4 regions of the Streptomyces sp. NPDC002742 genome follow, and region 2 is predicted to be linked to each of the others. Evidence: riboswitches for the same ligand, from Rfam matches in the RefSeq annotation. Region 2 holds a riboswitch; each other region holds the start of a gene.

Region 1 (5,845 bases), on a different contig from region 2:
CAGGTCGGGGCCGAGCTCCTTGGCCTTCAGGAGCTGGGACTCGACGATCTGGTCGAGCAGTTTGCCGCGCACGGCGAGATTGGTGTAGTTGAAATCGCCTTCGGGTCGCCGGTCGGCGAGAAGTACCGCGAACCGGTCGGCCCAGCCGACGAACGCCCCGTCGGGCCCAGGGTCGCCGACGCCCTCGGTGAAGCTGTCCCCCACCGCCACGTACGACCCGATCACTGATCTGTCGTCACTCTTCGAATCGTCTGCCACATCGACCCATAATTCACCTCTGGATGTGAGCTACGCGACCGTAGGGAAGGGTTGACGGACGGTGAGATAAGCCACTCGCCAAGCGTTGGTCAACTCTGGAATAAGACCCGGAACACGGACGTTGAAGGAGCGATCACCCACGGGCCGGGAAATCACGGGAAATCACCGGGCAGCGGTCAGGCGCCTGGTTCGACAGTGGCCGGGTGCCTCACACCGGGAACACCGAAGGCCGGACCCCGGGATCGTGGGTCCGGCCTTCGGAGGCTGTCCTGCCGTCAGGAGCAGGGTGAGCGTCTGGAGCTCAGGGTGAGGCGTCAGCCGACGGCGACACCGTGCGAGCGAAGGTACGCGACCGGGTCGACGTCGGAGCCGTAGTCCGGCGTGGTGCGGATCTCGAAGTGCAGGTGAGGTCCGGTGACGTTGCCGGTCGCGCCGGAGAGGCCGATCTGCTGGCCCTCGGTCACGGTCTGCCCCGCCGAGACGGACAGGGACGACATGTGGGCGTACTGGGAGTACTTGCCGTCGGCGTGCTGGATGACGACCTGGTTGCCGTAGGCGCCGCCCCAGCCCGCGGAGACGACGGTGCCCGCGGCTATGGACTTGATCGTGGTACCGGTGGGAACCACGAAGTCCACGCCCGTGTGGTAGCCGCTGGACCACATGCTGCCCGGCACCTTGTAGCCGGTGCCGACGGAGCTGCTCTCGACCGGCAGGGTGTAGCCGGAACCGCTGCCGGCGGAAGCGCTGTCGGGGGCAGCGGTGTCGGGGGCCGGGGTCGCCTGGTCGGTCTTGGGCGCCGGGGCCGTCGTGCGGGTCGCCGTGTGCGTGGCCGTGTGCGTGACCGTGTGAGTGGCGCCGACGAAAGCGGCCTTCTTGCCGAGCGACAGCTTCAGACCGGGGTGGATCAGCGACGGGTCACCGCCGATGGCGGAGCGGTTGTCGGAGTAGATCTTCTTCCAGCCGCCGCTGACGTTGTGCTCGTCGGCGATCTTCGAGAGATAGTCGCCGGACTTCACCGCGTACGTCTTCGTCGTGGCGGCCTTCCCGGCGACGGGAGCGGCGGTGGCGGCCTTCTCGACGTGCTGCGCGACGGCGGCGGCCGGGGTCGCGGCGTGCGCGCCGGTGGCTCCCATCAGCGGCAGCGCGAGTGCGGCGCCACCGGTTCCGGCCACGGCGATCGAGCGGGTGAAACGGAGGGACTTGGGACGGCGGTGCTTACCCTTCGCGGGCATGACGTTTTCCTCTCCGGCGCCTGCGGGGTGAGCTGTCGGGTGCGGGCTGGAGATGCCCGGCCACGCTGCTGCGTGGCTGTACCCCTAGCCTGTTCCGGAGACCGGACCAGGCGCGGAACCTGTGGGTCCCCCGCTCCTGCCATGTACGGGTGAGTGTGCGGATTCCGGACGGCGGCAGGATTGGGCGTCCGTCCGGATTGAGGCAGAACGTAGGCGAGATGAGAGCGCGTCGACAACTACGCGCTTCTCCCGTTCGTCCACCTTTCTTGATCCATGCGGAAATTGCCGTCACCCTCTGTGGAATGACGATCTTTCGGGCATCCCAACCCGCCGGGAAATGCGGGCGGGTTGGAATTCGAGGACGGCAACGCATCGTCACGAATATGACGCTCCTCACGCGACTCGACCCAGGCTGCTTCATTCCAGGGCCAGTTGTAACGAAGGCGCCAATTAGGGACAGAACAGCCAGATGCGGCGCAGGCGGATAATCATCACATCTGGATTCCAAGGTGGGTCGACTCGCAAAAACGGCACGCCCCAATGCCGCATCTCGCAACAATTCACCCCGGCATACACGCGCGACCGGAGGCGGCGGGCGACCGGTGAACACATTCGAACACGTGTACACATAAAGCGTCGCCGTCAAGGCCGTATCTCCTGAGACGAGACGCCTGTGGACAACTCATTGCCTCAGGAACCCATGTCGTATCGTCGAGAGCGCCAGCCGGACACAACTGCCGACGAGCGACGCCGAGTCCACCAGGCGACGCCGACGGCCGAATGGGAGGAGCCCCCGTGACGCAGCAGGTCCCGTCGACCGAGCCCGAGCTCGGCGGAGTGCGCAACTTCCGCGACGTGGGCGGCCTGCCCACCGCGGACGGCCGACGAGTGCGCTACGGGCACCTGTTCCGCAGCGGCCACCTCGCGCACGCCACGGAGGAGGACGTCGCGTTCCTCGACTCCCTGGGACTCCACACGATCTTCGACTTCCGTAATGCCGCGGACCAGAAACTGGAGGGCCCGGACGTCGAACTGCCGGGCGTACGGAACGTGAACCTCCCGCTGACCGACCCGGCGGCCGGCGGCGAGTTCTGGAAGATGGTCCGCGAGGGCGATCTCGACCAGCTGCGGGGGCTCCTCGGCGACGGCAAGGCAGCGAACCGCATGATCAACTCCTACCGCGCGATCATCAAGGAGCGCACGGCCGAGCACTCCCAGGTGCTGCACGCGCTGGCCGAGGACAGCGCGCCCGCCCTGATGCACTGCGCGGCCGGCAAGGACCGCGCCGGACTGTCCATCGCGATCACCCTCCTCGCCCTCGGCGTCGAGCGCGACGCGATCGTGGCCGACTACCTGGAGTCGAACGCCGCGCACCGCCGCTACAAGGTGCACCGCAGCAACACCTCGGCCGCCGCGTACTCCCCGGAGGTGATGGAACTGCTCAGCCCCCTGTTCGACGCGCGCGCCGAGTACCTGACAGCCGCGTTCGAGACGATCGAGGAGACCTGGGGCAGCGTCGACGCCTACCTGGAGCAAGGACTGGGGATGACGCCGGAGCTCCGGGAGCGTCTGCGCGAGCGGCTGCTGGACTGAGCCGCTCGCCCGGTCTGCGGTTCTACTGGTTGTGCGCGCCCAGCGTGAAGAGCAGATAGATGAAGGCCGCGAAGAGGTGGCCGACGGCGACGTAGATGATCAGCCGCACCCACAGGGCGCGGGGGAACTTCTCCTCCATGGAGCGGCTGCGGGGTTCCGTGGGTTCGGTCATGACGTCTCTCCCGAGGTGGGGTGGCCCGTCGCAGGACCGAGGCACAGCGCGGCGACGGGGCTCTGCAGCAGGGTGTGTACGAAAAGAAGCTCGGCTCCGTCGCGTTCGGCGGCGGCGATGCGGTGCGGGGTCAGCGAGTCGAAGTGGGCGCTGTCCCCCGGCGCGAGCGTGTGCGCGGTGTCCCCGAGGCGCAGCCTGAGCCGCCCCTGGAGGACGTACAGCCACTCCTCGCCCGGGTGGACGCGCACGATGTCACCCTGCGAGCCGTAGGGGACGTGCACGCGCAGCGCCTGCATACCGCGGCCCGCGGCACCGGCCTGCCAGTAGGTCCAGCCGCCCGCCGGGGCCGCTTCCATGTCGGCGGCCCGGACGATCGCGTCACGGTCGGCGACCGTCTCGCCGAGCAGTTCGGAGACCGTCGTACCGTAGACACGGGCCAGCGTGAGCAGCATCGGCAGCGAGGGCTGGCGCTGCCCGGTCTCCAGTCGGGAGAGATGCGCGGGCGAGAGTCCGGCGGCGCGGGCGGCGGCCTCCAGCGTGAGGGAGGCGCCGCGGCGCAGCGCGCGGAGCTGGGGCGCCACGGCGCGCAGCTCGGCGGACGGCTCTTCGACCGCCCCTGGATCGGCAGGGCTCATATGACCATTGACCCCGATGATTGCCTCTGGGGCAATTTTCTTGCCCCAGAGGCAAAGAGTCCCGCGGTGCCGGGGTCTCAGCGGTTCGCGACCGCCTGTTTCACCAGCGTCTTCCCGAAGTCCCACATCAGCCCGCCGCCGCCGTGCGCGTCCTCCATCACCGCGGTGAAGGCGTCCACGAACCGGTCGACGTCCCTCTCGTCGATGACCAGCGGCGGGATCAGCTTGATCACCTCCAGATGGTCGCCGGAGACCTGGGTGAGGATGCGGTGCCGCTGGAGCAGCGGGACGACGACCATCTGCGCGAACAGGCCCTTGCGCGCGGCCTGCAGCATGGTCCAGCGGCCGCGCAGCTTGAGCGACGTGGGCCGGCCGAACTCGATTCCGATCATCAGACCCCGGCCGCGTACGTCGCTGAGCAGCTCGTACCGGTCGACCAGGGCCGCCAGCCGGGACTTCAGCCGTTCTCCGGTGATCCGCGCGTTGGCGACGATCTGCTCGTTCTCCATCACGGAGAGCACCGCGAGCCCCGCCGCCATGGCCTGGGCGTTGGACCCGAAGCTCGCCGAGTGCACGAGGACCCGGTCCATGGAGGAGTAGACCTTCTTGAAGATCCAGTCCTTGCCGAGGGTCGCGCCGACCGGCACATAGCCGCCGGAGAGCGCCTTGGCCACGCACACCAGGTCCGGTTCGACACCTTCCTCGTGCTGGTAGGCGTAGAAGTCGCCGGTGCGGCCGAGGCCGGTCTGCACCTCGTCGGCGATGAGCAGGGCCTTGTGCTTGTGCAGCAATTCCTGGGCGGCGCGCAGATATCCGGGCGGGGACTCGTGGACGCCCTTGCCCTGGATCGGCTCCACGATCAGCGCGGCGACGTCACCCTTCTTCAACTCCCTCGCCAGGGCGTCGAGATCACCGAGGGCCACGGCCGTGTCGGGCAGCAGTGGTGCGAAGCCGTCGCGGAAGCCGTCCTCGCCGTTCACGGACAGGGAGCCGGTGGTCAGACCGTGGAAGGCGTGGGAGCAGTACAGGATCCGCGGCCTGCCGGTGGCGTACCGGGCGAACTTCAGCGCCGTCTCGACCGCCTCCGTGCCGCTGTTGCCGAAGAACACCCGGTCCAGGTGCGGGGAATGGGTGAGCAGTCGCTCCGCGAGCAGGCCGGGCAGCGGCTGGCAGTCGAAGCGGGTGAGGTCGGCGAGCGAGGCGTCGAGGACGTCGTGCAGTGCCTGCCGGACGACGGGGTGGTGGCGGCCGAGGCCCATCACCCCGAACCCGGCGAGCATGTCCAGGTAGTCGTCGCCGTCGGCGTCCCAGAAGTGCGCGCCCTCGGCCCGCTCGTACACCTTGTCGAAGCCGATGGTGTGCAGCATGCGCGGGAGCTGGTGGTTCAGGTACTTCGTGTGCAGCTCGTAGCGCTCGGCTCCGCGCTCGGCGAGGAGTGCGCCGAGGTCGAACTCCCCCTTCTCCGCAGGGTCGGTCATTCCTGTTTCTCCTTGGACGACTCGTGCTCGGCCGGCTGGTCCGCGGCCTTCGACAGCTCGTACGCGGCCTTGGCCCGCTCAGCCTTGATGGCCAGGCCCGCGCTGATCCGCCCGGCGATCTCCACGGGCGTGAGCCCGATGTCGGCCAGCACCTCGGCCCGCTTGGCATGCGCGAGGAACTGCTCCGGGATGCCGAACCGCCGTACGGGCACGTCGACTTCGGCGTCCCCGAGAGCGAGGGCGACGGCCGCGCCGACGCCGGAGGCCCGGCTGTTGTCCTCGACGACGGCGACGAGCCGGTGCCCGGCGGCGAGGTGGGGAAGCGCGGGGTCGACGGGCTTGACCCAGCGCGGGTCGACGACGGTGCAGCCGATGCCGCGCGACTCCAGCAGGTCGGCGGTCTGGAGGCAGACCGGCGCCATGACGCCCACCGCGACGAGCAGTACCTCGGGGCGCTCGCCCCGGTGCAGGACGTCG
Region 2 (5,845 bases):
GCGAGTAGATGACCGAGTACGCGTATTCGAGGAAGGAGCCCTGCATCTCGTCCACGACGTCGATGTCGAGGATCTTCTCCTCGTACGAGTCGTCGGGCGGCGGGGTCTTCGTGCTGCGGCGGGCCATCGCTGCTGCGGCTCCTTCACAGTCTCTGCCGGGGCATGAACGGGTTCTGACGCGCACCATTGTGGACCGCCCCACTGACAACGCCGACCGCGACCCGTCCGTAGCGCCCCTCCGGCGCGCTCCGCGGCCGTCCTCGAGACCGGTCCCGGCGACGTTCCTGAGCTGTTGCCGAGCCGTTCCCGAGCCCGGTACCCGGCGGCTGGCGACAGTGTTCGCGGTGGTTCTCGGAGGGTTTCCCGGGGTGTGTCAGGGACACGCGTAAGTCTCGCTCTCGGCGTACGCGGTGCGGGAACTTCGCCAGCCGTCCGCGCGCTTGCATACAGTGGCAGGACCGACAGGAATGACGCAGTTCCGCGATCGAAGGGACGTACATGCCCATGGGTCACACGGCCACAGCTGAGGCAGGCTCCGGCGGCCTGACAGCGACCGAGCACCGCCTGGCCAACGGCCTGCGCGTGGTGCTCTCCGAGGACCATCTGACCCCGGTCGCCGCGGTGTGCCTCTGGTACGACGTCGGCTCGCGCCACGAGGTCAAGGGCCGGACCGGACTCGCCCACCTCTTCGAGCACCTGATGTTCCAGGGCTCCAAGCAGGTCCAGGGCAACGGTCACTTCGAACTCGTCCAGGGCGCCGGCGGCTCGCTCAACGGCACGACGAGCTTCGAGCGCACCAACTACTTCGAGACCATGCCCACCCACCAGCTGGAGCTCGCCCTCTGGCTGGAGGCCGACCGCATGGGCTCGCTGCTCGCGGCACTGGACGACGAGTCCATGGAGAACCAGCGCGACGTCGTCAAGAACGAGCGCCGGCAGCGTTACGACAACGTCCCGTACGGCACCGCGTTCGAGAAGCTCACCGCGCTCTCGTACCCCGAGGGTCACCCGTACCACCACACCCCGATCGGTTCGATGGCGGACCTGGACGCGGCCACCCTGGAGGACGCCCGCGCGTTCTTCCGCACCAACTACGCGCCCAACAACGCGGTCCTGTCGATCGTCGGCGACATCGACCCGGAGCAGACGCTCGTCTGGGTCGAGAAGTACTTCGGCTCCATCCCCGGGCACGACGGCAAGGCCGCCCCGCGCGACGGTTCGCTGCCCGACATCATCGGCGAGCAGCTGCGTGAGGTCGTCGAGGAAGACGTCCCGGCGCGCGCCCTGATGGCCGCCTACCGGCTCCCGGAGGACGGCACGCGCGCGTGCGACGCCGCCGACCTGGCACTCACCGTCCTCGGCGGCGGCGAGTCCTCCCGGCTCTACAACCGGCTCGTACGCCGTGACCGCACCGCCGTCGCGGCCGGGTTCGGCCTGCTGCGGCTCGCCGGAGCGCCCTCCCTGGGGTGGCTGGACGTGAAGACGTCCGGCGATGTCGAGGTCCCGGTCATCGAGGCCGCCGTCGACGAGGAGCTCGCCCGGTTCGCCGAGGAGGGCCCGACGGACGAGGAAATGGAGCGCGCGCAGGCCCAGTTGGAGCGTGAGTGGCTCGACCGGCTCGGCACCGTCGCGGGCCGCGCCGACGAACTGTGCAGGTACGCCGTCCTGTTCGGCGACCCGCAGCTCGCCCTGACCGCCGTGCAGCGCGTCCTGGACGTCACGGCGGAGGAGGTCCGGGAGGCCGCCCGCGCCCGCCTGCGCCCCGACAACCGCGCGGTGCTCGTCTACGAGCCGACCACCGCCGAAGCCGCCGACGCGGCCGACCTGGCCGACGAGACCGACGAGGAGGCGGCGAAGTGACCGAGCTCGCCACCATGGACTTCCACCCGCAGCCCCAGGCCGGCAGCCCCAAGCCGTGGGCCTTTCCCGCCCCCCAGCGCGGCACCCTGGACAACGGTCTGACCGTGCTGCGCTGCCACCGCCCCGGCCAGCAGGTCGTCGCCGTCGAGGTGATCCTGGCCGCGCCACTGGAGGCCGAGCCCGCGGGCCTGGACGGCATCGCCACGATCATGGCGCGCGCGTTCTCCGAGGGCACCGACAAGCACTCGGCCGAGGACTTCGCCGCCGAACTGGAGCGCTGCGGCGCCACGCTCGACGCGCACGCCGACCACCCCGGCGTACGGCTGTCCCTCGAAGTGCCGGTCTCGCGCCTGGCCAAGGCGCTGGGCCTGCTCGCCGACGCCCTGCGAGCGCCCGCGTTCGCGGACAGCGAGGTCGAGCGGCTGGTGCGCAACCGGCTCGACGAGATCCCGCACGAGACGGCCAACCCCGCCCGTCGTGCCGCAAAGGAGCTCTCCAAGGAACTGTTCCCGGCGAGCGCGCGCATGTCGCGCCCGCGCCAGGGCACCGAGGAGACCGTCCAGAAGATCGACTCCGCGGCCGTACGCGCCTTCTACGACAAGTACGTACGCCCCGCGACGGCCACCGCCGTCGTCGTCGGTGACCTGACGGGTGTCGACCTCGACGAGCTGCTCGGCGACACGCTGGGCTCCTGGACCGGTTCGTCCGCCGAGCCGCGTCCCGTGCCGCCGGTGAGCGCCGACGACACCGGCCGCGTGATCATCGTCGACCGCCCCGGCGCGGTCCAGACGCAGCTGCTCATCGGCCGGGTCGGCGCCGACCGGCACGACCGCGTGTGGGCCGCCCAGGTGCTCGGCACCTACTGCCTCGGCGGCACCCTCACCTCACGCCTGGACCGCGTCCTGCGCGAGGAGAAGGGCTACACCTACGGCGTACGGGCGTTCGGCCAGGTCCTGCGCGCCGCGCCGGACGGCACGGGTGTCGCGATGCTCGCCATCAGCGGCTCGGTGGACACCCCGAACACCGGTCCGGCGCTCGACGACCTGTGGAAGGTGCTGCGCACCCTCGCGGCCGAGGGGCTGACCGACGCGGAGCGCGACGTCGCCGTGCAGAACCTGGTGGGTGTCGCGCCCCTCAAGTTCGAGACGGCGGCAGCCGTCGCGAGCACGCTCGCGGACCAGGTCGAGCAGTACCTGCCGGACGACTATCAGGCGACGCTGTACCGGCAACTGGCCGCCACCGGCACCGTGGAGGCCACCGCGGCCGCGGTGAGCGCCTTCCCGATGGACCGGCTGGTGACCGTCCTGGTGGGCGACGCGGCGCAGATCGAGGAGCCGGTCAAGGCTCTCGGAATCGGTGAAGTCAGCGTGGTGGCCGCCGAGTAGGGGCCGTGCGACGGAGGAGGGCCCTGGTGACCGAAGAGTCGTCAGGGCCCTCCTGCGTCCCGCGAAAGGCCCCCAAGATGTCCGTATTCGTGCGGGAGTTGCCCTTCTGCCCTGTGGGATGCGTTACAAAAATCGTGATCCGTTTGTTGTTCGAATGACACCCCGTTTAGCGTCGGTCCGGCTGTTCGTCACGCAGTGCGCCGCGCCCGCGGCACCGGACAGTCATCGCCGAGTCCCCCATGGCGCGAGTCAGGGGAGCCGGGGACCCACACGTAGTCCCTGGGGTGAATCGGACGCCCTCTTCGGAGGGGGTCCGTAGGAGACCTTCCTGCTCCGAACCCGTCAGCTAACCCGGTAGGCGAGAGGGAAGGAAAGGATCAGCCCCTACATGGCGTTCACCTGTGGCACCGGCAAGCATCGTCGAACGAGCCGGGTGCACAGCACCACCACGACCGCCGTCGGGGTCGCGGCGCTCACCACGACCGGTGTGATCGGAACCCTGGCCGCCCCCGCGTTCGCGGCGGAGGCCTCCGTCGAGCAGACCGGGCTGACCCAGGCCGTCACCCTCGGAGACACGGTCGCCGACCAGATCGACGCCCAGGCCTTCGCGCAGCAGCGCGCCGCCGACGAGGCCGCCGCGCGGAAGCAGGCCGAACAGGCCGCGCGCAAGTACGCCGCGGAGCAGGCCGCGAAGTCCCGCGAGGCCAAGGAGCGCGCCGCCCGTGAGGCCGAGCGCAAGCGCCTGAACACGTTCGTCATCCCGATCACCGGTTCCTACGTCTCCACCGGTTACCAGGCCAGCAGCAGCCTCTGGTCCTCGGGCAGCCACACCGGCGTCGACTTCCACGCCGCGTACGGCACCTCGGTCCACGCGGTGGGCTCCGGCACCATCGTCACGACCGGCTGGGGCGGCGCCTACGGCAATCAAGTAGTGATCAAGATGCACGACGGGACGTACACCATGTACGGCCACCTGTCGTCCATCGGCGTGTCCGTGGGGCAGACGGTCACTCCGGGGCAGCAGATCGGCCTCTCCGGGGACACCGGCAACACCACCGGACCGCACCTTCACTTCGAGGCCCGTACGACCGCGGAGTACGGCTCGGACATCGACCCGGTCGCGTACCTGCGCTCGCACGGAGTCAACGTCTGACGACCGCTTCGCGGCTTCTCACCGCTTTCGATGCCCCGGCTCACCGAGCCGGGGCATCGTCGTTTCCGGAGGCGTCTGTCCAAAAAATATCCATGGATTCAGGCCCGCCATCGGAAATTCAGGCTTCCTGCAATAGAGTCACTGAACAAGCGTCAATCGATGGCGTTTCGCGGGGATTAAAGCGGAGGTCGGTCATGCGTATTCCGGCGCACTCGGTATGCACGGCGATCCGTGACGACATCGTCGCGGGTGTCTACGAGCGCGGCGGCCGGCTCACCGAGGAACTGCTCGCGCGGCGCTACGGCGTCTCGCGCGTCCCCGTGCGCGAGGCCCTGCGCACCCTGGAGGCCGAGGGCTTCGTGGTCACCCGTCGGCACGCGGGCGCGTGCGTCGCGGAGCCCACCGAGCAGGAGGCCGCGGACCTCCTGGAGATGCGCATGCTGCTGGAACCACTGGGTGCCGCGAGGGCCGCCCAGCGGCGTACGGAGGCCCACCTCAAGGTGCTGCGGGGCCTGGTCAGGCTGGGCCAGGAGCGTTCCAGGAGAGGCCACAGCGAGGATCTGCGTTCCCTGGGCGGCTGGTTCCACGAGACGCTCGCACAGGCGTCCGGCAGTCCCGCGCTGACGTCCACGCTCGCCCAGCTGCGTCACAAGATCGCCTGGATGTACTCGGTGGACGCTCCGGCCAACCCCGCGGAGTCCTGGGCGGAGCACGGCGGCATCGTGGACGCTGTCGCCCGCGGCGACGGCGAGCGGGCCCGCGCGATCATGGCCCTGCACACCGAGCGCGCGACGACCGCGCACCGGCTCCGATTTCCCGGCGGCGACCGGCCGGACCGTGTGAGAAGTTCGCAACATCCCGTAAACATGATGGGCCAGCGTCATTAACACGGGCGCCGTATACAAAGAGGGATATTCGGCGGGGGCTTATTTCTGATGCCCTTTTATTCGTGTGTCCGGAATTTCGGCGCGCGCTATTCCCGTGACGGCGGCACCAGGGCCCGCGGGTGTCGCCGCGGGAATTCCTGAGCGGGGTGCGGAAAACGGCTGAGCCGCGCCGCCCGGAGAAGGGGGGCGCGGCTCAGCCGCGTGTGGTCCTGGGTGCCTTGTGGGCTCAGACGGTCTCGGGGAGCTCGTCGAGACCCTCGGCGACCAGCTTCGCCAGACGGTCGAGAGCGGCGTCCGCGCCCTCGGAGTCCGACGCGAGGACGATCTCCTCGCCGCCCTGGGCGCCCAGGCCGAGGACCGCGAGCATGGAGGCCGCGTTGACGGGGTTGCCGTCGGACTTGGCGATCGTCACGGGGATGCCGGAGGCCGTGGCGGCCCGGACGAAGATGGAGGCGGGGCGGGCGTGGAGGCCCTCGGTCCAGCCGACGTTGACGCGGCGCTCAGCCATGTGATGCTGCCCTTCGGGTGTTCAAGGTTGTCTAGACCAGTGTTCCATATCG
Region 3 (5,845 bases), on a different contig from region 2:
CTCCGCCCCGGTCGGCGATCTGCTCCACCGCCTCGCGCAGCTGGGGTCCGCAGTCGCAGCGGGCCGAACCGAAGACATCGCCGGTCAGGCACTCGGAGTGCAGCCGCACCAGCGGGTCGGCGCCGGGTTCGCCGAGGACGACGGCCAGGTGTTCCTTGCCGTCGTCGAGGCCGTGGAAGGTCACGAGTTCCGCGTCGACGGAGTAGCCGTCGCCGAACCGCAGGGGTACGCGGACGCGGGTGCGCACGGTGGCGGTGGGGTGGTCGCGCATGGTGTCTCTCCGTCCAGCGGGTTCGTACGAGATGGTGCTTCAGATTTGAAGCACTGCCTCGGAAGGGGAGACTACATCTGCTTCAAACTTCAAGCAATGGGGTTCACGTCCCCCTCGCGCCCCTCACGAGGAGCAGGAACGCCGCCGCCACGGCAGATCTTCCCCGGCGGCCCCGGAATTCCCGTCCTGGATCGCCCGGGTGATGGTTCCGCAGATCTCGTCCAGCTGCTCCACCTGCTCAGGCGTCAGATGGTCGAAGATCGCTGTTCGCACCGTCTCGACGTGTCCCGGCGCGACCCGCTCAAGGAGGGCCATGCCCTCGTCGGTGAGGACGGCCACGTGCCCGCGCTTGTCGGTGGGGCAGCCCTCCCGGCGCACGGTGCCGTCCTTCTCCAGCCTGGTCACCGCGTACGTCAGCCGGCTACGGGTGATCTTCTGGGCCTCGGCGAGGTCGGTCATCCGCAGCCGCCGGTCCGGCGCCTCGGACAATTTGGCCAGGATGGAGTAGTAAAGGTGTGGCATCCCCGCTTCCGCCTGCAGCCGGCGGTCGATGGCGTCCTCCAGGAGGGAGGCCGCGGAGAGGTACGAGCGCCAGGCGCGCTGTTCGGCGGCGGTCAGCCAGCGGGTCGTCATGAGACCAGTCTAGGTATTGTTTAAAATTTGAACCACTGCGCTCGAACTCACCGCGCGCGTGCGACCGGAGGATGCGTCCCGATGCCCCGTCCCTACGTCCTGCTGTCCGCCGCCGTCTCCCTCGACGGCTTCCTGGACGACACCGGCCCCGAGCGGCTGCTGCTCTCGGGCCCGGCCGACTTCGACCGGGTCGACGAGGTGCGGGCGTCCAGTGACGCGATCCTGGTGGGTGCGGGCACACTGCGCACGGACAATCCGCGGCTCCTGGTCAACTCCGCCGAACGACGTGCGGCCCGCGTCGCCGGCGGCCGCCCCGAGTACCCCCTGAAGGTCACCGTCAGCGGGTCCGGCGACCTCGACCCCGAGGCGCAGTTCTGGCACACGGGTGGCGAGAAGGTCGTCTACACGACGGACAACGGCGCGCTGCGGGCAGCGGCACTGCTGCACGGCCTCGTCGGCGTCGACGTCGTCCCGACCGGACCCGAACTCGACTGGCGCGTGCTGCTGGAACACCTTCACGACGTACGGGGTGTGCGCCGCCTCATGGTCGAAGGGGGCGGGAAGGTCCACACCCAGCTCGTGCGCGAGGGACTCGCCGACGAACTGCAGCTGGCCGTCGCCCCGCTCTTCGTCGGACAGCCGGACGCTCCGCGGCTGTTCGGGCCCGGGGCCTACCCCCTGGGCCGGCTGCGGCTCGTGGAGACACGGCCCGTCGGGGACGTCGTGCTCATCCGGTACGTGCCCACCGCGCCCGGCACCGGCCCGCTCGCCGTCGCGGCGGACCGGCGCTGGCTGGAGCTCGCCTGCGAGCTGGCGGCGCTCTGCCCGCCCTCGAAGACCGCGTTCAGTGTGGGCGCCGTGGTGGTCGCCGCCGACGGGACCGAGCTGGCCCGGGGCCACTCCCGCGAGGGCGACGACCCCGTCGTGCACGCCGAGGAGGCCGCCCTCGCCAAGATCGACCCGGCCGACCCGCGGCTGGCCGCCGCCACCGTCTACAGCAGCCTGGAACCGTGCGCCCACCGCGCCTCCCGGCCCGCGCCGTGCGCCCGGCTCATCCTCGACGCCGGTGTGCGGCGGGTCGTCACGGCCTGGCGCGAGCCCGACACCTTCGTCACGGACGCCGACGGGAACGGGCTCCTCGCCGCCGCGGGCGCCGCGGTCGTCGTCCTCCCCGAGTACGCGGACCGGGCCGAGGCCCCCAACCGGCATCTGCCGGGGCAGGCCTCCCTCGGTCCCGGACGTCGACCGGATGTCGTACGCGGCGGGCGAGGCGGGCGAGGCGGGCGAGGCGGGCGAGGCGGGTGAGGCGGGGTTCCCGCCGACGCCGCCGAAGGGGCGCGTTTAAACGCGTGTGCTTCGGGTCCCGCGGATGGCGTACACTGGTCTCAACGACGCGGGGTGGAGCAGCTCGGTAGCTCGCTGGGCTCATAACCCAGAGGTCGCAGGTTCAAATCCTGTCCCCGCTACTCAAGGCCAAGGGCCGGAACTCGGATTCACGAGTTCCGGCCCTTGGTGTTTTCCCACCCTCGGATGCGTCCCGAGATCCGTCCCCGGGTCCGGGCCCACAGGGTCCGCCCTCCGGCCGTTCCTCCGGGCAGGTTCCCCGCGGCGGCCGCACCGTCCCCCGGTCGGGCCACACCGGTCGCCCGCCGCCGCCGAAGCGGGTCTGCTGGACGGGTGGGGCAGCCGAGACGTGAGCAGCGAACCGGAGAACTCCATGACCGGTCCCACGGCCCGTCGGCCGGTGGCCCCGGGCCAGGGAGCGCCTCGCGACCCCCTGCGGCGGGAGCGGGCTTCCGCCGGATCTCCTTCGCGCGCGCCTTCGTCCGCGCCCTGCCCGCGCTGTTCGTCGTCGCCGCGATGGTCTACGACTACTTCACACCGTCGGAATTCACCGCGGCTCCCCTCTTCACGGCCGCGCCCCTGATCGCCGCGCCCCTCTACTCGCTGCGCGGCACCGTCCTCACCGGCGCCCTCGCCGTCGGTGCGGTGCTCGGGGTGCACTCCCTGCTCGGCATCGTGCTGCAGGTCGACGCGGTCACCGAGACGGTCACCGTGGCGACGGCCGCCGTTCTCGCCGTCCTCCTCAACATCGTCGTCCGGCGCGGTGACGAACGGCTCGCCTCCGTCCGGGAGATCGCCGAGTTCGCACAGCGTGCCGTGCTGCCCGAGCCCGCGGCGCGGATCGACGGCCTCGACGTCGCGGCCCGCTACGAGGCGGCACAGGAGGACGCGTTCATCGGCGGTGACCTGTACGCGGTGCAGGACTCCCCGTACGGCGTGCGGCTGATCGTCGGGGACGTACGGGGCAAGGGGATGACCGCGGTGGCCGCCGTCGCCGTGGTGGTCGGCGCGTTCCGGGAGGCGGCCGAGCAGGAGACGACGCTGGAGGCGGTCGCACGGCGCCTGGAGCGGGCCCTGACGCGCCCGGGAACCCTGCACGAGAGCCCTGACGCGTTCGAGGAGTTCACCACCGCCGTCCTGGCGGAGATCCCCCACGACGAGGACGTCGTCCGCATCGTCAACCGCGGCCATCCGCCGCCCCTGCTCCTGCATCCCGACGGCCTGATCGTCCCGCTCGCCGCCGAGCCCTTCGCGCTGCCGCTCGGGATGAGCGAGCTGGGAACCTGGCCCGACCGTGCGGTACAGGACCGCTTTCCGCGCGGGGCGATACTGCTCCTGCACACCGACGGGCTGTCCGAGGCCCGCGATCGGCGCGGGACGTTCTACGATCCGGCCGCTTGGCTGGCCGGACGGGTCTTTCCCGGCCCCGACGCGCTGCTGACCGCCCTCTCCGAGGCGGTCCGCCGGCATACGGGTGGTGCTTTGACGGACGACATGGCGCTGCTCGCCGTACGGCGCTTTTGACGAGTGCTCGTCGAGGGGATTTCCGCAGGGCTCGGGAGACCCTTCGCGGGCTTCGCGTACGGCCTTTTCGGGCATGGTCACGAACGGTGACCGGGCGATGTCCCTCCGCGTATCGCCTGACATGCCGTCAAGGAATCCCGTGTCGACGAGTTGAGGTCAACTCGCCCGTTTTTCATCGCTCGTGACCCCAAAGTCCTGGCCAAAAGCCGTTAATGATCAGTCCGAACAGCTTGGAATTCGGTGCCCGACTCTATTAACGTGCGATAACGCAGCGCGGCCGTTACAGCCGTCACAAGAGGTGGCTCCGTGCGCACGCGCCGAATCCCGCAAGGGAACCGGGGAACCATCAACTTGGGGTGAATCGAGCGTATTTCCGCTGTGGAAGCACAGTGGCCGTACGCGCGTAGGAGACCTTCCTGTTCCGAACCCGTCAGCTAACCCGGTAGGCGGCAAGGAAGGAAAGGAGTGCGCCCACGTGGCGTCCAACCGGCCCGCTCAGCCAATCTCGTCCACGCCGACTGACACGCATACCTTCGGCTATGGCAAGGACGAGGGACCCTGGGAGGAGTGGAACCCCACCGAGGATTCCGTTCTTCCCGTCCGCGGCCGGCACCGCACGGGCAAGCAGCGCGGCGGAGGACTCGCCCGCAGCTCAACGGTTCTCGGCGTCGGCGTCATAGCCGCCGTCGGCGCGGGTGGCATCGCCAGCGCCGCACCGGGCAAGCCGCCCGTCTCGATCTCGCTTCCCGACCTGTCGTCGGTCACCCAGTCCGCCAAGGCCCTGATATCGGACGGCGGATCCAGCGCCCCCAAGGGCTCCACGACTCCGCTCACCAGCGCCGGTCTGACCGGCGCCGACGCGGCGCAGGGTGCCACGGACGCCGGTGAGGCGCTGCGCTCGCGCATCATGCAGCAGGCCCAGTCGCAGCAGAACCAGGCGGACACGGCCACTCAGCAGGCCGCCCAGGCCGCCGCCGCGAAGAAGGCCGTCGCGCTCGCCGCCAAGCAGCAGGACGACGCTGAGGCCAAGGCCGCCGCCGCGAAGCAGAAGGCGGAGGACGCGGCCAAGGCGAAGGCCGAGACCGAGCGTCTCGCCGAGCTCGCCAAGAGTTACTCGCTGCCGACCTCCTCGTACACCCTGACCTCCCGCTTCGGCGAGGCCGGCTCCATGTGGTCGTCCGGCTATCACACCGGCCTCGACTTCGCGGCGCCCACCGGCACGCTCATCAAGGCGATCCACAGCGGCACCATCACCGAGGCCGGCTGGGCCGGCTCGTACGGCTACCGCACGATCCTCACGCTCGACGACGGTACGGAGCTCTGGTTCTGCCACCAGTCGTCGATCAGCGTCAGCGTGGGCCAGAAGGTCGCCACCGGCGATGTCATCGGACGCGTGGGCGCGACGGGCAACGTCACCGGGCCGCACCTGCACCTCGAAGTGCACCCCGGCGGCGCCGCCACCGGCATCGACCCGATGGCGTGGCTCCAGAGCAAGGGCCTCAACCCCTGATGCGCACGGGCTTCTGAGCCGTACGACGTCCGGCGCGGACGGGGGCGACCCCTCACGCGTGGCGTGCGCTTGTCTTCCCCGGTCTCCGGCGGCCCTGATGCCACCCCCCAGGCGTCAGGACCGCCGGCCAGGATCAGCGGTCGGCAGCCGGTCAGGGCAGCCGGTCAGGGGCGTGGAGGCACGGGCGTGCACCCGGCGCGTCCGAAATGGGTGCGGAATACATGCATCCGACCCGGGTGTTCATGTCCTACATGACTCCTCTTCGCAAGCTCGGTTCGTCCGACCTCGAGGTCTTCCCGCTCTCGCTCGGTGGCAACGTGTTCGGCTGGACGGCCGACGAGACCCGGTCCTTCGCCGTGCTCGACGCCTACGCGGCCGCCGGCGGCAACTTCCTCGACACCGCGGACTCCTACTCGGCATGGGTCGAGGGCAACGAGGGCGGCGAGTCCGAGACAGTCATCGGCAAGTGGCTGAAGAGCCGCGGCAACCGTGCGGACATCGTGGTCGCCACCAAGGTCAGCCAGCACCCCGCCTTCCCGGGGCTGTCCGGTGCCAACATCAAG
Region 4 (5,845 bases), on a different contig from region 2:
CGTCCAGCTTAGACCGGGTCTCCCGCACTCCGCGGGGGTCGAGATCCCGTCGGCGGGCGGCACGCACCGCCCCTCGGGGGGCTCCCGATCCCCGGCGCCCACCGTTTCGCTCTCGGCATGACCCCCTTCCACGAGGGCGTACGTCCTGTACATTTTTTACAGACGTCGGCCTGAGGAGGCGCGCCATGGACAGCCCGTCCGCCCGCTATGTCCTGCCCGAATTCACCGAGCGCACCGGCACGGGGCACCGGACTCTGGATCCGTACTCGAAGCTGCTCAGCGAGCGGATCGTGTTCCTCGGGACGCCGATCGACGACACCTCGGCGAACGACGTGACGGCGCAGTTCATGTACCTCGAACACGAGGCGCCCGAGCAGGACATCTCGCTCTACATCAACTCTCCGGGCGGCTCCTTCAGCGCGATGACCGCGATCTACGACACGATGCGGTTCGTCACCTGCGACGTCGAGACGATCTGCCTCGGCCAGGCGGCGTCGGCCGCGGCCGTCCTGCTGGCCGCCGGCACTCCGGGCAAGCGGCTGGCCCTGCCGGGAGCGCGCGTCCTGCTCCACCAGCCGTCGGTCCCGGAGCCGGTCCAGGGGCAGACGAGCGATCTGGTCATCCAGGCCGAGGAGTTGCTGCGCACCCGCGGGATCCTCGAGGAGATGCTCGTAGGGCACACGGGACAGAGCCCGGAGCAGGTCGCCACGGACATCGAGCGCGACAAGATCTTCGACGCTCCGGCGGCGCTGGCCTACGGGCTGATCGACCGGATCGTCGCGAGCCGCAGGGCCTCGCTCCAGACGCACGGCGCGAGGTGAGCGGCCGATGATCCCGGACCTGCCGCCGCTGCCGGCCCTGACCCGCGCCGAGGCCGAGCTGATCGACCGCTACCTCGACGTGGTCGACCTGGTCGGCCGTATCAACCCGTCCCGTCCCGGGGACACCTACCGCGGCCTGAGGGCGGCTCAGGCACTGGTCGGCAAAGCGGCGGCCCTGCGGGACGCTCTCACACTGATGCACCAGCGGGGCGAGAGCGAGCTGCACGCCCCGACGCTGGCTCAGGCGCTGCGGGTCCTCGACGGAGAGCGGCGGGCGGCCCGGGTCACCGTGGCGCCCGAGTCGGGCAGTTGACGGACCCCCACCCAGGAGCCGGCACGCGCCGCGGCTGCGCGGTGTCCGGCCAGGACTCAAACGGACCGGATGGTGTACCCCCTGATGGCGTATTGAACGATCCTTTCTGCGACCCCTCCGAGTTGCGCAACACGCGGAGCGGAAAGGCGGGATGGAGCCCTTCACCGCAGGTGCGGGCCTCGTCGATGTCCCCAACACCCCCTCGAACAGAGGGGTGTCCACCCGAACGGGTGAGTGGTGAGTAAGCCCACAAAACGCCGGTTCCGCTCGGATTTCCGACACTCATGAGTGAAGATCCCTTCCGACGACAAGCCCCCGCCACAACGGCGGGGCGGTCCGGGCGGACGCCGAGTCCTGCCGCCGCCCGGATGACCGGTCGACAGATGTGCATCGGCAGGAGTGGAGGACCCAGCACGACGGGTCGCCGGAACAGTTCCGGGCGGTCCTTGGGGTGAAGCCGCAGCTGCGGCCGGGCAACTTCGCCAGCCCGAATCCGACAGGTCATCCTTCACAGGCGGCTGACGAAGGGTTGCGCATGACTGCGCTCAATCGTGTCCCGTCGCTGTGGACCCGGGCCGGTACGGCCTCGGCGCTCACTCTTGCCGCCGTGGGCGGCAGCCTCGTGGTCCCCGGCGTCGCGCCCGACGCCGAGGCGGCCACCCCCGCGACGAGGGCACTCCAGGTCGCGGCGTCGAAGCACGGCTCCCCGTACCAGTGGGGCGCCGCGGGGCCGCACCGCTTCGACTGCTCCGGGCTCACGCTCTACTCGTACAAGAAGGCGGGCAAGAAGCTGCCTCGTACGGCCGCGGCGCAGTACAACAAGACGCACCATGTCTCGGCCTCGCACCGCAAGGCCGGTGACCTCGTGTTCTTCCACTCGGGCCGGAACGTGTACCACGTCGGCATCTACGCCGGGAAGGGAAAGATCTGGCACTCCCCGAAGACCGGGGAAGTGGTGAAGCTCCAGAAGATCTGGACGAGAAGCGTCTGGTACGGCAGGGTCAGCTGACCTCACCCTGGGGGCGGTGGCACGCGCGTGCCACCGCCCCCAGGGGCACGCAGCGCGTGGATCATGTGCAACACGGGCCGGAGTGGTTACTCGCTCCCCATGACCGCCGACCCGTCCCGCCCGTCCCGCCCGTCCCGCCCGTCCCGCAACGAGACGTCCGCGCGAAGCGACCCGTCCCCGAGGACGCGGACGTCCGGCCGCGACGAGACGCCCCTCGAACGGGCGGACCGCAACTTCGCCGAGCTGCTCCAGGAGTTGCGCGTCACCCAGACCGGGGTGCAGATCCTCTTCGCCTTCCTGCTGACGCTCGCCTTCACCCAGCGTTTCCCCTCCCTGGACACCGTGCAGCGTGCGACCTACGTGGTCACCCTGCTGCTGGCGGTGCTGGCCGCCGCCCTTTTCACGGCCCCCGCGGCACTGCACCGGTCGCTGTTCCAGCACAACGCCAAACCCACCATCGTGCGGGTCTCCTCGCGGCTCGCCACCATCGGTCTGTACGTCCTCGCGGCGGCGTTCAGCGGTTCGGTGCTGCTCGTCGTGGACGTGACGCTGGGGCGCGCCGCGGGAATCGCCGCGGGGGCGGGCACCCTGGCCGTCTGTCTGGCGCTGTGGAGCCTGCTGCCCCGGCTGGTGCAGCGCCGTCTCAGCTCCTCAGAGGCTCCAGCCCCAGGACGAGCCCCGGAACGGTGAGGACGCCGCCCGTGACCCCCTCCACGGCGCGTGCGGCACGCGGCACGCGGCCCGCGCAGCCACCGGCCGAGCCGGTCCGCGAGCAGCGCGACCGCCGGGAACCACACGCACCGGTCCTGGTCGAGGAAACCGGTGCCGGTGACGGCTCCCGGCCGCCTCCTCGCGTGCGGTTCCGCGGCTGCCGCCCGCCGGGCCGGCCGGACAGCACCGGCCCGGCAACCGACCGGACGTCCTGGACCGTCCAGGACGGTCCAGGACACGTCCAGGACCTGTCCGCTCGACCCGTACGAGCAGCGAGCGCCGAGCGCCGTGTACGAGCGGCCTGCCCGAACGGCTCATCCGCACGATCCGCCGGCTCCTCCGCACGGCCTGCCCGCCCGGACCGGCTGCCCGGACGACAGCACTCAAGGCTCTTGAGGCCCCCCGGACGGCACCGGCTGGACCGGTACCGTCCACGGGAGTTCGATGGAGACGGTCTTGCCGCCCTCCCGGGTCGGCAGGACGGTCAGTCTGCCGCCGCGTTCCGCGGTCAGCCAGCGGATGATCACCATGCCGCGGCCGTTGTCCTGCTGGACGGCCGCGGGCAGCCGTTTCGGGAAACGCGGATGGCTGTCGGTGACGCCGATGCGCAGGTGCTCCTCGCGCTCCAGACGCACGCCGACCGTGAAGGTGGGCGACTGCCCGAACGTGTGCTGGACGGCGTTGGTGGCCAGTTCGGACACGATCAGGCGGACGGTCTCGGCGACTTCGCAGTCGCGCGGCAAGCCCCATTCGGCCAGCACTTCGGCCACGAATTTACGGGCCACGGAAACCGAGACCGGTTCGCTCGGCAGCGTGACGGATGCTTCCTGGTGATCTGCCATGGCGACGTCGTCCCTTTCCCACGGGACCGGAGCCCGACACCGAGCGGTTGGTTCGAGTACGGTCCCGGACTGGTGCTTGCGCCAGACTGCCATTACCGGGCCGGTCGCGGGTGCGATCCACCGAGTAATGCATATATCTGTCGCTCGATGCGGTGAACTCTGCGTCGGCAGAGCGTATTCGGGCGACTTGGAAGGAGTAAGGAGAACAACCATGCAGCACGGTCCCGCGGTTCGCCGCCGCAAGCTCGGTGCCGAACTGCGCGCGCTGCGCGCGGGCTCGGGTCTCACGAGCGGTGAGGCGGCCCACCTCCTCGGCTGGCACCAGTCGAAGGTGAGCCGCATCGAAACCGGCACCAGCGGGGTGAAACCGGCCGATGTGGAACGCCTGTTGAACGCCTACGGCGTCGAGGATCCGGAACTGCGCGAGCTCCTCGTCGTGCTGGCGGGGTCCGAGGGCAACGGCCGCCACCACTGGTGGCACGCGTACCGCGGGGTTCTCCCCCCGACGTACCGCGACTTCATCAGTCTGGAGTCGGGAGCCAGTGGAATGCGCACGTTGGAGACCTCGGTCGTACCCGGGCTGCTGCAGACGCCGGAGTACGCCCGCGCGGTGACGCGGGCCGCCGTGGACGGACTGGAGGAGAGCAAGCTCGACGCCTTGGTCGAAGTGCGCCTGGCCCGGCAGGACGTGCTGCGTTCGGACCCGCCGCTGGAACTGTCCGCCGTCCTCGACGAAGCGGTGTTACGGCGGGAGGTCGGCGGACCCGATGTCATGGCGCGCCAACTGCGCCGCCTGAGAGAGGCCGCCGTCCTGCCTCAAGTGCGGCTCCAGGTACTGCCGTTCGCCGCCGGGGCACACATCGGAGTCACCGGCCCTTTCGTTATCTTCTCATTTCCGAACACAACTGATCTGGATGTGGTTGTTCTCGACCACTTGACGAGTAGCCTCTATCTCGAACGGAAAGAAGACCTCCAGGCCTACGCCGAGGCCTTCAACGCCCTTCAGTTCCACGCCCTTTCGCCCGAGGACTCGTTGGACTACATCGCCGGGATAGGTGACGGCGCGTAAGGAGGCACCTCATGTCTGCAATGCCTCGGTACGTACCCTCCAGCACTTCACTGCACGACGCGCGATGGCTGCGCAGCAGCCGCAGTACGGGAATGAACAACTGCGTCGAGACGGCGCGCCCGAGCTCCGGGCGCTGGTCCGGAATGGTCGCCGTGCGCGATTCCAAGAACACGGCGGGCCCGGCCCTGATGTTCGCTCCCGACGTCTGGGAGGAGTTCATCACCGGTCTGAACTGACCCCGCACGGTTCGCCGCTCCACCGGTTCACTTATCGAACCCACCATCGCTCCATGGGTTCACCGCTCCACCGGTTCACCGGTCGATCACCTCACCGGTTCACCGGTTCCGGCTGATCACGTCCACCGCGTACTCGATCTGCTCCTCGGTGAGGTCCGCGCGGGCCGTCAGCCGCAGCCGCGAAACACCGTCGGGCACCGACGGGGGACGGAAACAGCCGACAGCGAGGCCCGCCTCGCGGCAGTCGGCCGCCCATCGCACCGCCCGTTCGGGGGACGGTGCCCGCACGGAGACGACCGCGGCGTCCGGTCGTACCGCGGAGAGACCCTCCGCCGTCAGCCGGGTGTGCAGCGCCGTGGCCACCTCGCGCGCCCGCGCCGCCCGCTGAGGTTCACGGCGCAGCAACCGCAGCGCCGCGAGCGCCGCGCCCGCCGCCGCCGGCGCCAGACCGGTGTCGAAGATGAAGGTGCGCGCCGTGTTGACCAGGTGGTCGATGACCGCCGCCGGGCCGAGGACGGCGCCGCCCTGGCTGCCGAGCGACTTCGACAGCGTGAGCGTCACGACGACGTCCGGGTCCCCCGCGAGCCCCGCCGCGTGCGGTGCGCCCCTGCCGCCGTCGCCCAGGACGCCGAGTCCGTGCGCGTCGTCGACGATCAGTCCGGCGTTGAACTCCCGGCAGGCGAGGGCGAGTTCGCGAAGCGGTGCAGCGTCGCCGTCCACCGAGAAGACCGTGTCGGAGACGGTGACGGCGGGTCCGTCGTGGGTGCCGAGCGCCTTGCGCACTCCGTCGGGGTCCGCGTGACCGACCACCTGTGTGGTGCCGCGGGCCAGCCTGCAGCCGTCG

The links. Region 2 has a riboswitch for cyclic di-AMP ahead of ACFYW8_RS08960 (peptidoglycan DD-metalloendopeptidase family protein). Riboswitches for the same ligand answer to the same signal wherever they lie in the genome.
Region 1: another riboswitch for cyclic di-AMP. It lies ahead of ACFYW8_RS25220 (peptidoglycan DD-metalloendopeptidase family protein); the one in region 2 lies ahead of ACFYW8_RS08960 (peptidoglycan DD-metalloendopeptidase family protein).
Region 3: another riboswitch for cyclic di-AMP. It lies ahead of ACFYW8_RS11720 (M23 family metallopeptidase); the one in region 2 lies ahead of ACFYW8_RS08960 (peptidoglycan DD-metalloendopeptidase family protein).
Region 4: another riboswitch for cyclic di-AMP. It lies ahead of ACFYW8_RS21245 (C40 family peptidase); the one in region 2 lies ahead of ACFYW8_RS08960 (peptidoglycan DD-metalloendopeptidase family protein).

The regions. Positions count from the first base shown of each region.
Region 1 is NZ_JBIAQF010000014.1:68,646-74,490, forward strand. It holds gene ACFYW8_RS25215 (SGNH/GDSL hydrolase family protein) at 1-225, opposite strand, end outside; gene ACFYW8_RS25220 (peptidoglycan DD-metalloendopeptidase family protein) at 573-1,490, opposite strand; cyclic di-AMP (ydaO/yuaA leader) riboswitch at 1,495-1,652, opposite strand; gene ACFYW8_RS25225 (tyrosine-protein phosphatase) at 2,286-3,083, shown strand; gene ACFYW8_RS25230 (DUF6126 family protein) at 3,106-3,222, opposite strand; gene ACFYW8_RS25235 (helix-turn-helix domain-containing protein) at 3,252-3,890, opposite strand; gene ACFYW8_RS25240 (aspartate aminotransferase family protein) at 3,968-5,368, opposite strand; gene dxs (1-deoxy-D-xylulose-5-phosphate synthase) at 5,365-5,845, opposite strand, start outside.
Region 2 is NZ_JBIAQF010000004.1:349,510-355,354, reverse strand. It holds gene ACFYW8_RS08975 (DNA topoisomerase IV subunit A) at 1-127, opposite strand, end outside; gene ACFYW8_RS08970 (pitrilysin family protein) at 499-1,860, shown strand; gene ACFYW8_RS08965 (pitrilysin family protein) at 1,857-3,245, shown strand; cyclic di-AMP (ydaO/yuaA leader) riboswitch at 3,462-3,621, shown strand; gene ACFYW8_RS08960 (peptidoglycan DD-metalloendopeptidase family protein) at 3,634-4,398, shown strand; gene ACFYW8_RS08955 (GntR family transcriptional regulator) at 4,593-5,285, shown strand; gene ACFYW8_RS08950 (HPr family phosphocarrier protein) at 5,512-5,793, opposite strand.
Region 3 is NZ_JBIAQF010000006.1:22,947-28,791, reverse strand. It holds gene ribA (GTP cyclohydrolase II) at 1-271, opposite strand, end outside; gene ACFYW8_RS11740 (MarR family transcriptional regulator) at 395-904, opposite strand; partial or broken gene ACFYW8_RS11735 (dihydrofolate reductase family protein) at 986-2,122, shown strand; tRNA gene ACFYW8_RS11730 (tRNA-Met) at 2,297-2,370, shown strand; gene ACFYW8_RS11725 (PP2C family protein-serine/threonine phosphatase) at 2,582-3,772, shown strand; cyclic di-AMP (ydaO/yuaA leader) riboswitch at 4,078-4,236, shown strand; gene ACFYW8_RS11720 (M23 family metallopeptidase) at 4,248-5,282, shown strand; gene ACFYW8_RS11715 (aldo/keto reductase) at 5,534-5,845, shown strand, end outside.
Region 4 is NZ_JBIAQF010000011.1:123,420-129,264, reverse strand. It holds gene ACFYW8_RS21255 (ATP-dependent Clp protease proteolytic subunit) at 186-821, shown strand; gene ACFYW8_RS21250 (hypothetical protein) at 829-1,134, shown strand; cyclic di-AMP (ydaO/yuaA leader) riboswitch at 1,502-1,667, shown strand; gene ACFYW8_RS21245 (C40 family peptidase) at 1,670-2,143, shown strand; gene ACFYW8_RS21240 (DUF6328 family protein) at 2,243-2,833, shown strand; partial or broken gene ACFYW8_RS21235 (LysE family translocator) at 2,787-2,940, opposite strand; gene ACFYW8_RS21230 (ATP-binding protein) at 3,238-3,696, opposite strand; gene ACFYW8_RS21225 (helix-turn-helix transcriptional regulator) at 3,908-4,765, shown strand; gene ACFYW8_RS21220 (DUF397 domain-containing protein) at 4,777-5,001, shown strand; gene ACFYW8_RS21215 (8-amino-7-oxononanoate synthase) at 5,101-5,845, opposite strand, start outside.